One region of the Leucobacter triazinivorans genome, then DNA from elsewhere that is predicted to be linked to it. Evidence: predicted binding sites of a transcription regulator. Region 1 holds the regulator's gene; the other holds the start of a gene.
What was found. The regulator LexA, encoded in region 1, represses DNA repair genes until DNA is damaged. The targets are predictions, from matches to a motif close to TCGAACANNTGTTCGA.

Region 2: the regulator LexA is predicted to act here: its motif matches at 1,760-1,775, upstream of EVS81_RS11925 (phosphorylase family protein).

The regions. Positions count from the first base shown of each region.
Region 1 is NZ_CP035806.1:574,404-581,792, forward strand. It holds gene EVS81_RS02620 (flavodoxin family protein) at 1-276, opposite strand, end outside; gene EVS81_RS02625 (DUF7882 family protein) at 629-967, shown strand; gene EVS81_RS02630 (LysM peptidoglycan-binding domain-containing protein) at 1,028-1,453, opposite strand; gene lexA (transcriptional repressor LexA) at 1,708-2,373, shown strand; gene lipB (lipoyl(octanoyl) transferase LipB) at 2,478-3,260, shown strand; gene lipA (lipoyl synthase) at 3,257-4,276, shown strand; gene EVS81_RS02650 (methylenetetrahydrofolate reductase) at 4,594-5,499, opposite strand; gene EVS81_RS02655 (uroporphyrinogen decarboxylase/cobalamine-independent methonine synthase family protein) at 5,496-6,767, opposite strand; gene metE (5-methyltetrahydropteroyltriglutamate--homocysteine S-methyltransferase) at 6,797-7,389, opposite strand, start outside.
Region 2 is NZ_CP035806.1:2,641,231-2,648,619, reverse strand. It holds gene EVS81_RS11935 (bifunctional 3'-5' exonuclease/DNA polymerase) at 1-35, opposite strand, end outside; gene EVS81_RS11930 (DUF808 domain-containing protein) at 142-1,086, opposite strand; gene EVS81_RS11925 (phosphorylase family protein) at 1,083-1,676, opposite strand; gene EVS81_RS11920 (hypothetical protein) at 1,974-2,276, shown strand; gene EVS81_RS11915 (S-ribosylhomocysteine lyase) at 2,389-2,880, shown strand; gene EVS81_RS11910 (DUF1905 domain-containing protein) at 2,895-3,191, shown strand; gene EVS81_RS11905 (nucleoside phosphorylase) at 3,256-4,011, opposite strand; gene EVS81_RS11900 (amidohydrolase) at 4,143-5,471, opposite strand; gene EVS81_RS11895 (SDR family NAD(P)-dependent oxidoreductase) at 5,670-6,500, opposite strand; gene uppS (polyprenyl diphosphate synthase) at 6,643-7,389, opposite strand, start outside.

The DNA.
Region 1 (7,389 bases):
GAGCCGCTCGAGCACCCGCTGCGCCACGCTCGAGTGCTGGCCGAGCCAAGTCGGAGTGACGAGCACGATGATGTCCGCGTCGAGCACGGCGCGCCTGATCGCCGGCCAGGCGTCCCCCTCACCCATGTCTGCCTCGACGCCGGGGAGGATGCGATGGTCCACGGCGCGCAGACTGCGCGAGGACACGTCGTGCCCGGCGAGCGCCGCAAGCACTTGCCCGCCGAGGAGGTCGCCGCTCGAGGGCCGGGGCGCCGGCTTGAGGGTGCAGTTGATCATGAGCGCCGTCAACTCGGGGGCGACCGAGTCATCGGAATCGGAGTGCGCGTCGGTATTCGTCGAGGTGTCCATGCGCCCAGGCTAGGCAGCGTCGCACAGCGCGAGCAGGGGGTTTCGCTCGCGCCCGCACCGCGCTAGGGATCGAAGCGCAGCCGCGAGTCCGACGACCTCTGGCACACGACGCGAATCGCGCCGTCCTGCACGGATGAGCAGGAAGTATACGGGGGCGAGAGCCGGGAAAGTACACCCCGAGGGGTGAGCCTCCTCGCTGCTACGGTCAAGCCAGCAGGGCCGTCCCTGTGCGCTCACGCCCGCTCGGGCGAGCGTCCGGGTATCGACACGAAGGCTCACCTTGGGACTGCTCCTGTATGGAAGATCGCACCGCTACGAATTCGATGACCGAACCTTGGAACACCTGCGCTATGTGATCACGGCGAAGCTGCGCAGACGGGAGTCGTTCTTCCTGACCTGGCACCCGCGGGACACCAGCACCAATGCTCCACGTGCAGCTGGACCGGTGACGCTGTGGGTCTCGCCGTCGTCACCGATCGGTTTCGAATTCTCGAGCTCCGCCCCCGGGCCCCTGTCGCGCGAGTGGATCTCAGCCCTCATGAGCGGGTCCTACGGCACCCGCGGGCTCTTGGTCATCCCCGAACGCGCGGTGCAGAGCCGCCGAGCTGCCGGCGAGTGAAGGCCTGGGACACTCGCGGCCCGAGCGTGTCACCCGGTCGGCGCTCGCGGCCCCGGCCGGTCACAGGCCCAACTCGTCAGCGGACACCACCGTCGGGCTCTCGGCGTAGCGCATCGGCACCGCGAGCGCCTGTCCCGCGTCAACGCCCGATCCATCGAGCTGATTGAGCTGCACGATCTCTGCGACCAGATCGCGGGGATCGGCGGAGGGGTCGAGATCCGTGGCGATCGACCAGAGCGAGGACCCCGGCTGCACGACCGCATAGGGGAAGAGCTGCGCACTCTCGGAATCCGATGCGCTCGCCTGCGGGGCGCCGAGCGCAGCGAGGAATGCGAGCACACCCGCCACGAGCACCGTGGCCAGGCCACCGAACACCACGCGCCCGCGACGGGTGAGCCGGAGCTTGACTGTGCCGCCGTCGGCCTCGGAACTTGCAATCGACGCGATCTCGAGCGCGCCCTGGGCCGGAATCGTCTGCGCATTCATGATGGTGTCCTCTCTGATCGACCCTCGCCGGCCGCACCGTGCGAACATCTGTTTCGAATATATCTTCGAGCATCCGAAACCGCAAGCGATTCATCGAACATACGTTTCGATCTTTTCCGCGACACTCGAACACATGTTTGCCCGCCTCCGAAATCAACGACTAGGGTTTCGAGCAACGGGATCACCGAACCAGGAACCACTGACATTCACGGATCGCGTCACCAGAAGCGCCGCCCGGCCGAGAAAGGACAGCGATGAGCAACGCTGCCGCGCCCCACTCCACGAAGCCCCTGAGCGAGAAGCAGCAGGCGATCCTGGAGTACATCGCGCGCTCCGTCGAAAGCCGCGGGTACCCCCCGAGCATGCGCGAGATCGGCGACGCCGTCGGCCTCTCCTCACTGTCGAGCGTCACCCATCAACTCAGCCGACTGGAGCTCGGCGGCTACATCCGCCGCGACCCCAATCGGCCCCGCGCGCTCGAGATCCTGGTCGAGCTCGCCGAAACGAGCAGCGCCGTCGCCGAGTCCCCGACGCAGCAGCCCGAGGAGGCCGCGTACGTGCCGCTCGTCGGCCAGATCGCCGCAGGCGTGCCGATCACCGCCGAGCAGCAAGTCGAAGAGCTCGTTCCGCTTCCCCGCCAGCTCGTCGGCGATGGGCAGCTCTTCATGCTGCGCGTGGTCGGGGACTCGATGGTCGACGCCGCCATCTGCGACGGCGACTTCGTCGTGGTGCGCCAGCAGCGCGAGGCCGAGAACGGCGACATCGTCGCCGCGATGCTCGACGGAGAGGCCACGGTCAAGGTGTTCCGCCGCCGAGACGGGCACACCTGGCTGCTCCCCCGCAACAGCGCCTTCGAGCCGATCCTCGGCGACCACGCCGAGGTGCTGGGACGCGTCGTCGCGGTGTTCCGCTCCGTCTGAGCTCGCGCACGGACCGATTCGAGGGCCGCGGATCCACTCGGATCCGCGGCCCTTCTGCATTTCCGACTTGATTTGTTGAACTCGGTATAAATAGCCTGGAAAGCATGTCGCCCACGCTCACCGATGTCCTCGCGGTCGCCGCCGCACAGGCGGTCCGCGCCGCACAGGCTCAAGAAGCCGCAGAAGCCATCCATGCCGTCGACGCCGCCGCCGCCGACGCCACCACCACCCCTTCCCGTGCCCGCACCGTGCCGTTCGTCACCGCTGGGCTGGCACCCGATCTCGTCCCGTATCCACGGGGGCTGGAACTGCAGCGCGAGGCAGTGCAGCGCATCCGTGACGGCGTCGATCGCGGTACCGTGCTGTTGCTCGAGCATGCGCCGGTCTACACAGCCGGCAAGCGCGCGCTCGCGGAGGAGTACCCGCGCGACGGCACGCCGGTCGTGCCGGTCGACCGCGGCGGCAAGGTCACCTGGCACGGGCCGGGCCAGCTCGTGGTCTACCCGGTGATCCGCCTGCGAGAGCGCCTCAGGGTCGTCGACTTCGTGCGGCTGCTCGAGCGGGTGATCATCGGGACCGCGGCGGAGTTCGGCGTCGCCGGCTTCCGCATCCCCGGCCGCGCCGGGGTCTGGGCCGAGGCGGGCGGGCCCTCCCCTGCGAAATTCGCGCAGATCGGGATCCACACGAGCAGCGGTATCGTGACGCATGGTCTCGCCGTCAACTGCAGCAACGACCTCGCCCCGTTCGAGAGCTTCGTGCCCTGCGGCATCACCGACGCAGGCGTGACCACTCTCGGCGAGCTGGCGGGCCGCCCGATCACCCCGGCCGACATCGCCCCGTCGCTCTCGGCACTGCTCTCCACCGCGCTCGACGAGGCGGCCGAGTGAGCGCGCGGATCCTGCCCTCGACCGGCACCCGCCCCGAGCCCGAAGGGCGGAAGCTGCTGCGGATCGAGGCCCGCAACGCCGAGACCCCGATCGAGAAGAAGCCGGAGTGGATCAAGACCCGCGCCCGCTTGGGCCCCGAATATCAGGACGTCCACGCGCTGGTGCAGCAGGAGGGCCTGCACACCGTCTGCCAGGAGGCCGGCTGCCCCAACATCTTCGAGTGCTGGGAGGATCGCGAGGCCACCTTCCTCATCGGCGGCTCGATATGCACGAGGCGCTGCGACTTCTGCATGATCACCTCGGGGAAGCCACTGCCCCTCGATACGGATGAGCCGCGCCGCGTCGCCGAGTCGGTGCGCACCATGGGGCTGCGCTACGCGACGATCACCGGGGTCACCCGGGACGATCTCCCGGACACCGGCGCGTGGCTCTACGCCGAGACGATCCGACAGATCCATGAGCTCAACCCGGGATCGGGCGTCGAGGTGCTCGCCGACGATCTCGGCGGCCGCCCCGAGGATCTCGCCCAGGTCTTCGAGGCCGCGCCCGAGGTGTTCGCCCACAACCTCGAGACGGTCCCCCGCATCTTCAAGCGGATCCGCCCCGGATTCCGCTTCGAGCGCTCGCTCGGCGTGCTGGCGCAGGCTCGCGAAGCCGGCATGATCACCAAGTCGAACCTGATCCTCGGCATGGGCGAGACGCGCGAGGAGATCACGAGCACGATGCGCGAGCTGCGGCACGCGGGCTGCGACATCCTGACTCTGACGCAGTACCTGCGCCCCTCGAAGCTTCATCACCCCATCGATCGCTGGGTGCGCCCCGAGGAGTTCGTCGAGCTGAAGGCCGAGGCCGATGCGATGGGGTTCGCGGGGGTGCTGGCCGGGCCGCTCGTGCGCTCGTCGTACCGCGCCGGCCGGCTCTGGGCGCAGACCATGGCGCGCACGGGCCGCGCCATCCCGGAGGCACTGCAGCACCTGGCCGACCGGGCCGCCGAGTCGTTCCCGCAGGCGGTGTGAGCCCCGCACGCTCCACCTACGCGCGCGAAGTTCCCCGCCCACCCGCCCGCCCGCTCGCCCGCCCGCACGCCCGCGCGCCCGCACGCCCGCACGCCCGCACGCCCGCACGCCCGCACGCCCGCACGCCCGCACGCTCCACCTACGCGCGCCACTAGATGTCGCTTCCCCTGAGTTTTGGGCGCAACAACTGGCGCGCGTACAGGGCTTGCGGTCGAACGAAGGGGAGGTGCGGCAGGTCGGCGGCGGGCAGGTCGGCGGCGGGCAGGTCGGCGGCGGGCAGGTCGGCGGCGGGCAGGCAGCGCGGTCGCGCGGCCGCGTCACCGCACCGGGTCGGGGGTCAGCAGGTGCAGCTCGCGCAGCACGGCGAGCACCTGCTCGTGCCGGTTGAAGGTGTAGAGATGGATCGACGGTGCACCGCCGGCGAGCAGCTCGCGCGCCAGCTCGACCGTGTGCTCGACACCGAGCTCGGGCGCGTACCCGCCGAGCTCCTCGATCTCGCGCTCGAGCCCCGCGGGGGCCGGGCGGCCGGCGAGCGAGGCCACCTTGCGCAGCTGCCCGCTCGTCGACACCGGCATGAGCCCGGGCAGGATCGGGATCCGCAGCCCTGCCGACTGCGCGTCGCTCACGAACGACAGGTACTCTTCGGCCCGGAAGAACAGCTGCGTGATCGCGAACTGCGCTCCGGCCTCCTGCTTCGCGATGAGCCACTCGATGTCGTCGGCCCGCGAGCGCGACAGCGGATGCCCGTTCGGATACGCCGCGACGGCCGTTCGCCCGACGCTCGTGAGCGGCGGCCGCTCGGCGCGCGCTTCAGTGACGAGTTCCACGAGCTCGAGCGCGCTCAGCGACCCGGCGACACGCGGGTCCTCCTCACCCAGCCCTCGAGGCGGATCGCCGCGCAGCGCGAGGAAGTCGTGCACTCCCGCGTTCATGATGCCGTGGATCGTCTCCCGCACCACCTCACGGCTCTCGCCGACGGTGGTGAGGTGCGCCAGCGGCAGGGCGTCGGTGTGATCGCGCAGGTACGTCAGCAGATCCAGCGATGCATCGCGGTTCGATCCGTTGGCGCCGTACGTGACCGAGATGAAATCGGGATCGGCCGCCGAGAGGTGCTGCACCGCGTGCCCGAGTGCGAGCGCGGCCGCGCCGCTGCGCGCGGGGAACACCTCGAAGGAGAATCGCGCCCGCGTCGGGGCGCTTCCGGTGAGCAGCACCGCGTTCACGAGATTTCGCCGCCCTGTGCGACGGGTTCCCGCGGCGCCGGACGTCCGGTGTCGCCGGGAGCGGCGTCGAAGAGCGGCTCGGCCGATGCTCCTCCGCCCAGCTCATCGTTCGCCAGAGCCGTGCCGCGCACGCGCGCCGCGATCTTGGCGAAGGCGACGTCGCGCGCGAAGTCCGGAGAGCCGTGGCGGGGCTTCTCGTCGATGAGGTAGGGCGAGAACCCGCAATCATCGGTCGAGCCGAGCAGCTCCGCCGGAATGAACCGCGCCGCACGCACGAGCTGGTCCCGGATCTGCTCCGCGGTCTCGAGCTTCGGGCTGGTCGGCCTGGTGACCCCGAGCAGCACCCGCGGAGCCGAGTCCGCCCCGCGCGAGCGCTGTCGCAGCTGACGCCCGATCAGCCGGGCCACACGATCCGGATCCCTCTCGCTCGCCGCCTGCACGAGGAAGTAGCCCGCCTCGATCTGGAAGAGCTCGGGGATCAACTCGGCGTAGTCGACGTCGGCGCTGTGCGCAGAGTCGTTGTCGTTGCCGGGGCAGGTGTGCACACCAACCGCAGCGCGCTCAGCGGGGCCGAGCCGCTCGAGCACCCGGTTGATGAGCTCGATGAATCCGCCGAGCGCCTCCGGTCCCGCCCAGGGGGCCCGCACGTCGCGGCGCAGCGCGAGCCTGCCCTCGGTGAAGTCGATCGTGACTCGAGAGGCTCCCGCGGCGAAGCAGCGCCTGATGTCCTCGGCGCAGCCGGACACCACGTCGTCGAGGAACTCTTCGCGCGTGTACGCACCGAGTCCCGCGGCAGGCACCATCAGCGAGAGCATCGAGGGCGAGATCACGGCCTGCTTGAGGGGCACCCCCGTGAGTTCGCGCGCGGCGGCGACGTCGTCGGCCGCCCAGGCGCGAAAGCGGAATGGGGCCCGCGCGAGGCTCGGGATCACCCGGTGGTGGCCGTCGGCGAATACGGCGAACACCGGCCCCTCCTCGATGACCGCGGCGTCACCGCCGCTGCCGAGCGGGTAGCTCGCAAAGCTCTGCCGCCGCTGCTCGCCGTCGCTGATGATCGGCGAGCCGGTCGCCGCCAACCGCTGCAGCGTGTCGCGCACCGCGCGATCCTGCTCGTCCCGCAGCTCGGCGAGGGTCGCGAGCCCCGTCTCCGCGTCGAGCACCGCTCGCTGCAGTCGGGCCGGGCGGGGCAGCGAGCCGACGGCCTCGGTGGGGAGCTCCCCCTGCGGCCAGCGCCCACCTACGGCCTCGGGGATCGCGCCCGGGGCCACGGTCGGCTCCTCGCCGGGTCCCGGGGCCGTCACGCCACTCCCGCGCCGCTCGGCTCGTCCGCCCGGACGACCTGAGCCGCCAGCACCAGGTTGGTGAGACTCGCCACGGTCTCCTCGTAGCCGCGGGTCTTGAGCCCGCAGTCGGGATTGACCCACAACTGCTCGCCCGGGATGCGTGCGGCGGCGATCCTGATGAGCTCGGCCTGCTCGTCGACGCTCGGCACGCGGGGAGAATGGATGTCGTAAACCCCGGGGCCGATGCCGCGAGAGTACCCGTGCGCCCCCAGCGGCTCGACGACATCCATGCGGCTGCGGGCCGCCTCGATGCTGGTGACGTCGGCGTCGAGTCCGTCGACCGCCTCGATGATCTCGCCGAACTCCGAGTAGCAGAGGTGCGTGTGGATCTGCACCTCCGGCGCGGCTCCCCCGGTGGCCAGTCGGAACGCGCCGACCGACCACTCGAGGTAGGCCGCCTGGCGATCGGCGTCGAGGGGCAGCAGCTCGCGCAGCGCGGGTTCGTCGACCTGCACGATCCCGATGCCCGCTCCGACGAGATCGTCGATCTCGTCGCGCAGCGCGAGCGCAACCTGCGCGGCGGTGTCGCCGAGCGGCTGGTCGTCGC
Region 2 (7,389 bases), 1.4 Mb from region 1:
GGCCGGCTGCGCAGCGCGGCGGGATCCTCGGTCACGGCTCAACGGTACTGCCGACCACGGACATCGCCTGCCCGCGGTGCGCGATCCGCATCGGCGACGGCATCGGGGACGAAGTCGGCAACGGCGACCGCAACGGGCGGGCTAGGCTCGGCTGAGCCGGCGCCGCACCCGCCGACCGGCCGACACGGCGGCGACGACCACGGCGCCCCACGCCAGGCCGAACACGGCCGAGAGCGCGCTGTCGATCAGCCAGGCCGCGAACCCCGTCGCGTGCACCGCGTGCGTCGCGCCGTGCACGAGGTCGTGCGGCAGGTGCCATCCCACCTCGTGCAGGTTTGCGATCAGCAGATGGCCGCCCACCCACAGCATCGCGACCACGCCCACGACGCTCACGATCCGGAACACGGCGGGCATCGCCCGCACCAGCCCGAGGCCGAACCCGCGCAGCCCTCGCGGCCCGCGCCGCCGCATCAGCCACAGACCGGCATCGTCCATCTTCACGAGCAGCGCCACCGCGCCGTAGACGGCACCGGTCATCGAGAGCCCCACGGCGATGAGGATCATGAGCCGCATCAGCCAGCCGTCGGCATCGATGTTCGCGAGCGAGATGAGCATGATCTCGGCGGAGAGCACCAGATCGGTGCGCACCGCGCTGCCGACGATCTGCTTCTCATCGATCGCGGGGCGCTGGATCACCTCCTCGACCGTGTGCTCGCGCTCCCTGCCGCGCGCGGTCTCGATCCAGTGCCACACCTTCTCCGTGCCCTCGAAGGCCAGATAGGTGCCGCCGATCAGCAGCATCCACGGGAACACCCACGGCGCCCACACGCTGAGCAGCATGATCGCGGTGATGATGATCGCCTTGTTGACGAGCGAGCCGCGAGCGATGCGCCAGATGACGGGCAGCTCGCGCTTGGGGTTGATGCCCCGCACGTACTGCGGCGTGACCGCGGCGTCGTCGATCACCACGCCCGCAGCCTTCGCGGAGGCCTTCGCGGCACCGGCGGCGATGTCGTCGATCGACGCCGCGGCGGCTTTCGCGAGCACGGCGATGTCGTCGAAGAGGGCGAAGAAGCTCGAACTCATGCGCGCGCACCCGACCCGGCAGGCGCCGCCCCAGCCAGGCGGCTCGCCCAGAACTCGCGCAGCTGCTCGCTCTTGCGAAACACGATCGTGTCCCACTCCTCGTCGGTGGTCGAGCTGTCGGCGAAATCCGAAGGGATCTTGAACAGCTGCAGCGGCACCTCGAAGCGCGCGCAGACGCTCGCATAGGCGTAGGCCTCCATGTCGACGAGCGAGGCGCCGAGTCCCGCGATGCGCGCGCGCTGCGCGTCGTTCTGCACGAACACGTCTCCGGTGGCCAGCACCGCGGTCGATTCCGGGGGCAGGATCGCCTCTCCCGCCGGGCGCAGCTCCGGCGACGGCAGCGAGAAGTCGTGCTGCACGACTCCGGTGATCTGGTAGACCTCGTCGAGGTGCGGGCGGTCCGGCCCGTCGCTCACCACGCCGGCGGTACCGAGCACCACTACCCGCTCGACGCCTCCCGCGGCGAGCGCGACCGCGAGCGACCCCGCCGCGTTGACCTTGCCCACGCCCGTCACGAGGTGCGGCACGTCGGCGAAGGCCGACGCCTCGTCGCGGTGCGCGAAGACGAGCAGCGTTCGGGGTTCTGACATCGGTTTCTCCCTGCGGCGCTCGCGCGCCCCTCGATCCGGATCGGGATCAGCTCATACGTGATCCGGCTCAACACTAGCGCTTTTCGAAGATCTGTTCTATGCTGTAAAGCTGAGCTTGCGAACAGTACGCGCTTCCGCCATACGGCTTCGATCAGATCCCGGGCGTCGAATCTCAACTCCGCGAGACCCGCCAAGCTCAGCAGCACGGCAATCGCCTCTTCCACAGGTGTTCCTTGGCATGGGCCGTGCGCACCGCAATTCGCGCACCACGACGGTGCGCGCTGGAAAGGACTCATCATGAACGACACCATCACCGCGCTGCACGAGCAGCGCCGGGTGCGCCCGCTGCGCACCCCGTACCATTCCCTCGGCGACGGGCACGAGATGCTCGTACCCGACTGGGCCCAGCACCGCTCGGTGTACCGCACCTCGGGGCGCACGCTGTACCTCGTCGAGACCGAGAGCCTCGACGAGGCCCGCGGCGACCTGGAGCGGCTCGGTCGCGCCGGGTGGGACGTGCGCGTGGACGAGGATCCGGCTTCCCCCGGATCCCGCGCCCGGATCGCGCTCTCGCGCCGCGACCTCGCGAAGGCGGCCTAGGGGCGCGCGCCCCTGGGCCGGCGTCTCAGCGGGCGTCGCACCGCGCACTCGCGGCCCGTCATCGGGCGTCGCACTCGCGGCACTCGCGGCGCCCGCTCGCTACACTGACCGCATGAGCGACGTCGAACTTGCCGAAGTGGAGAGCTTTGCCCTGGACCACACGAGGGTGCTCGCCCCCTACGTGCGCCTGATCGGCGTGGAGCGCGGCCCGAAGGGCGACGCCATCTCCAACTTCGACATCCGGCTCGTGCAACCGAACGAGGGAGAGATCCCCACCGCCGGTCTGCACACCATCGAGCACACGCTCGCCGCGCTGCTGCGCACCCGCTTCGAGGGCCTCATCGACATCTCGCCCTTCGGCTGCCGCACGGGCTTCCACCTGATCGCGTGGGGCGAGCCCTCGGCCGAGGCCGTCGCGGCCGCGATCAAGAGCTCGCTCGAGGATCTCGTGGAGCGGGTCGCCTGGGAGGACGTGCCCGGCACCGAGGCGGTCAGCTGCGGCAACTACCGCGATCACAGTCTGCACTCCGCGAAGGAGTGGGCCCGGCAGGTGCTGGATCAGGGCATCAGCCTCGACGCCTTCGACCGCTCGCGCATCGCGTAGCCCGCACAAGCGCCGTGTTCGTCGAGTTCACCGGGGTGCCGTACCGCTGGGAGGCGCGCACCGAGGAGTGGGTGTTCGTCGACCTCCCCGAACCGCTCTCGGCCGACATCGCCGAGATCCCCCGGCCGCGTCGCGGCTTCGGGGGCGTGCGCGTCGAGGTGCGGATCGGTGCGACGGTCTGGCGCACGTCGATCTTTCCGCAGAGCGACCCCGTCGTCTACGTCCTCCCCCTCAAGCGCAGTGTGCGCGAGGCCGAGGGCGTCGAGCTGGGCCGCGAGGTCGCGATCCTGCTCGACGTGCTCGACCTCTGACGTCTCCCGGTGTCGCCGCTGGCCCGGGATCCGCAGTTCCGGGATCCGGCCGCGGAATGCCGGCCTAGGCGATCAGCGCGTCGAGCGCGGCGGTGAGCGCGCCGTCGACGGCGCGCGTCACGACCTCGCGATAGGGGTCGTATCCGTCCATCGACTCGTCCTTCGCGGCGAGCGGGTTGCCGTCGATCGCGAACACCGCACCGGTCTCGATGCCGTGCAGCGCCGCGATCACGAAGAGCGCGGCGGCCTCCATCTCGACCGCGACGACGCCGGCCCGCTGCCACATGGGCAGATCGACCCCGGTGATCACATCGCTCGGATAGAACATGTCTCCGGTCACGACGATTCCGCTGTGCACGTCGAGGCCGCTCTGCTCGGCCGCTGCCTGCAGCGCGAGCGTCAGCGACGGCGTCGCGATCGCGGGGAACGGCGTCGGCACGAGCTGGTGACTCACGCCGTCCTCGCGCACGGCGCCGGTGGCGACGACGATCGCGCCGTCCACGACGTCGGGCTGCATGCCGCCCGCGGTGCCCGAGCGGATGATGCGAGTCACCCCGCCGCGTGCGAGCTCCTCGAAGCAGACCGCTGCTCCCGCTGCTCCAACGCCGTGCGAGGCGACGGTGATCGGCACGCCCTGGTAGCTGCCCGCGTAGACGTGGTACTCGCGGTTCGCCGCGAGCTGCCGGACGTCGTCGAGCAGTTCTGCGACGCGGGCGGCGCGGCCGGGGTCGCCGACGACGAGTGCGCGATCGGCGAGGTCGGAGACGCGGGCGCGCAGCAGGGGCAGCTCGGCATCGGCGGGGAGTCGGACGGGTGCCATGGTGAGGGGACCTCTCTCGAACGGTCGTACTGAACAGGGACGCCAAGCCATCGTAATCGCAGAGCGACGGTGTCCGGGCGCCACGGGCCGCGGTGCCCGGCGCAGGCCGGCGGTGCCCGCGCCTCGCGCACTCAGTCGGGGTGTCGGGACGCGGCGCTCAGCCGGGCGCGGGCCTCCGCCGCTCGGGCGCGGATCGCGGCGGCGTCGAGCGTGAGATGCTCTCCCTCGGAGTACACGTGGCGGCCGCCGATGAACACGTGACGCACGTCGGCTCCGGTGGCCGCGAAGCCGAGGTGGGACGTGAGGACGCCCGGATCGCTCGCCAGGTCGAGCGGTGTCGCCGACGAACCGCGCACGTCGAGCGCGATCACGTCGGCCAGCCCGCCCGCCTCGAGCGCACCGCTCTCGGGGAAGCCGATCGCCTCCGCCCCGCTCCGCGTGGCGATGTCGAGCACATCGGAGGCGCGCACGATCGCCGCGTCCTGCCGCGCCCCGCGATGCAGGATCGTGGCGGTCTTGATCTCCTCGAAGAGATCGAGCGTGTTGTTGCTGGCGACGGAGTCGGTGCCCAGCGAGACGCGCAGACCGGCAGCCTGCCAGTCGGGCAGCGGCGCGATCCCGCAGCCGAGCTTGAGATTGGAGACCGGATTGTGACTCACGGCGACCCCCTCGCGGGCGAAGCGCTCGATCTCGCCCGACGTGAGGTGCACGCAGTGCGCGGCGAGCACGTCGGCCTCGAACAGACCGAGCGAGGCGAGGTGCTCGCCCGGCGTGGCGCCGTAGCGCTCGACGATCTGCTCGACCTCCGCCGCCGACTCCGAGATGTGGGTGTGGATGGGGATCCCGCGCCGGGCGGCACGCACCGCGATGTCGCGCAGAAACTCGGGCGGGCAGGTGTATGGCGCGTGCGGGCCGTAGGCGACCCGGATCTGCGGATCCCCCGAGTATCGTTCGGCGAGCGCCTCCGTCTGGGCGGTGGCGTCGCTGCCGTTCCACGGGGACACTCCCGGGAAGCCGACGGCCTCCGGCGCGAACGAGGCGAGCGCGACCATCGCGCGCATGCCGGCGGCGCGCACGAGCTCGATGAGCGATTCGTCCCAGTGGTACATGTCGGCGAACGCGACGGTGCCCGTCTCGATCATCTCGACCATGGCGAGCTGCAGCCCCGTCGCGACGTCGTCGTGGGTGAGATGCTGCTCGAGTGCCTGCACGGCCGCCAGCCACGGCATGAAGCCCTCGTCGTCGGAGACACCGCGCAGCAGGGTCATCGCCGAGTGCGTGTGCCCGTTGACGAGCCCGGGCATGAGCACGTGCCCCGCGAGGTCGTGGGTCACCACCGAATCGGGGCGGGCCGCTCCCGCGTAGGTGATGCGGCCGGTCTCGTCGAAGGCGAGTTCGGCCCCCGCGATCGCGCCGTGCGGCGTCAGCATCGCATCGGCCCGCAGAATGGTCTCGGTCATCGCGCCTCCGTTTCGTCCAGGCCCACTGTATCGCCCGGCTCGGACACGGACCGGCTGGGCCCCGCCAGGCCGAACCAGCCCGGATCTGTCCGGACCGGCACGCCGGACCCGCGCTCGGCGTGGACTGACCGCCACTGGTGGATCCTGCGACTGCGCGCAGGACGACGGCAGACCTGCACGAGCAGACGGGCGACGCCGCTACCAGCCCGGGGTCGCGAGCATGCCGCCGTCGACGGCGAGATCCTGCCCCGTGATGAACGACGCCGCGGGCGAGGCGAGCAGCACGCACGCGTTGCCGATGTCCTCCGCCGTCGCGAGCCGGCCGAGCGGCGCGTGCGCGATCCAGCTCTCGACGCCCTCGGGCCAGGCATCGGCGAGCCCCGGCCGATCCACGAGACCCGGTGACACCGAATTGACGCGGATCCCCGAGGGCCCGAGCTCGAGGGCGGCGGCGCGGGCGTGCATCACCAGCCCCGCCTTCGCGACGGCGTAGTGCGCGTGCGCCGGCGCGGGGCGACTGGCCTCGATCGAGGCGATGTGCGTGATCCAACGATCGCCCCGGGATCCCGATCCGGATCGGCCCTCGGCGCCCTCCCTGGAATCGCCCATCGCAGCCGCCGCCTCGCGGGACAGCTCGAAGACCGCGCCGAGATTGGTGCCCAGCACCTCGTCCCACTCTTCGCGAGAGGTCTCCGCGAGCGGCGCGAGCGGCTGGATGCCCGCGTTGTTCACGAGCCCGTCGAGACCTCCGAGCGCGCGCACCGCCTCCTCGACGAGCAGTGCCGCGGATCCGGCGGTCGACAGGTCGGCGCGCACCGCCACTGCCTCGCCGCCGCGCGCCCGCACGTCCTCGACCAGCGCGAACACCGCATCGGTCGACGCTGCCGAGAGACCTCGGTAGTGCACCGCCAGGCGCGCGCCGGCGGCGGCGAAGCGTCGCGCGATCCCGCCGCCGATGCCTCCCGAGGCTCCCGTCACCAGCACGCGCTGACCGCTCAGGTCGGGCAGGCCCGCGTTCCCGTCGGTCATCTCGGTCTCCTCATGGTCGGTTCGAACTGCGGTCGACGCCGGTCGCGCCGCCGCAGAAGCGGGATCTGCAGGAGGCCCGGCGCATGCGCGGCAGGAACGCCTCCACACGGCAGACTACCCGCCCTCGTCAGACCCGGGCGCCTCAGCCGCCCAGGCGCCGCTGCCGCGAGGAGTAGTCGCGCAGGGCACGCAGGAAGTCGACCTCGCGCAGATCTGGGTAGAGCGCCTCGACGAAGTAGAACTCCGAGTGCGCCGACTGCCAGATCATGAAGTCGGACAGCCGCTGCTCCCCCGAGGTGCGGATGACGAGGTCGGGATCCGCCTGCCCGCGCGTCCACAGGTGCTCGCCGATGATCTCGGGGGTGAGCCGGTCGGCCAGCGTATCGATCGTGCCGCCCGCGGCCTGGTGCTCCTCGATGACGCTGCGCATGGCGGCGGTGATCTCGCTGCGGCCGCCGTAGCCGACGGCGAGGTTGATGTGCAGCCCGTCGCGCTCCGCCGCGCGCCCCTCCGCGCGCTCCGCCGTGTGCCCCTCCGCGCGCCCCTCCGCGGCGGCGAGCGCAGACGCGAGATCCTTCGAGAGCCCCTCGCACGAGCCCACGTGCTTCACCCGCCAGCGCGGGTTCTCGGCGAGCTGCGCGGCGAGCTCGCCGATGATCCCGAAGAGGTCTTCGAGCTCCTGGCGATCCCGCGCCCGCAGGTTGTCGGCGGAGAGCAGATAGAGCGTCACCGTGCCGACGCCGGCCTCCTCGCACCAGCCCAGGAACTCCGGCACCTTCTGCGCGCCGGCGCGGTGGCCGAATGCCGCCCGCTCCTGCAGTCGCTGCTTGGCCCAGCGCCGGTTTCCGTCGACGATCACGGCGATGTGGTTCGGCACGCTGCCGGGTGC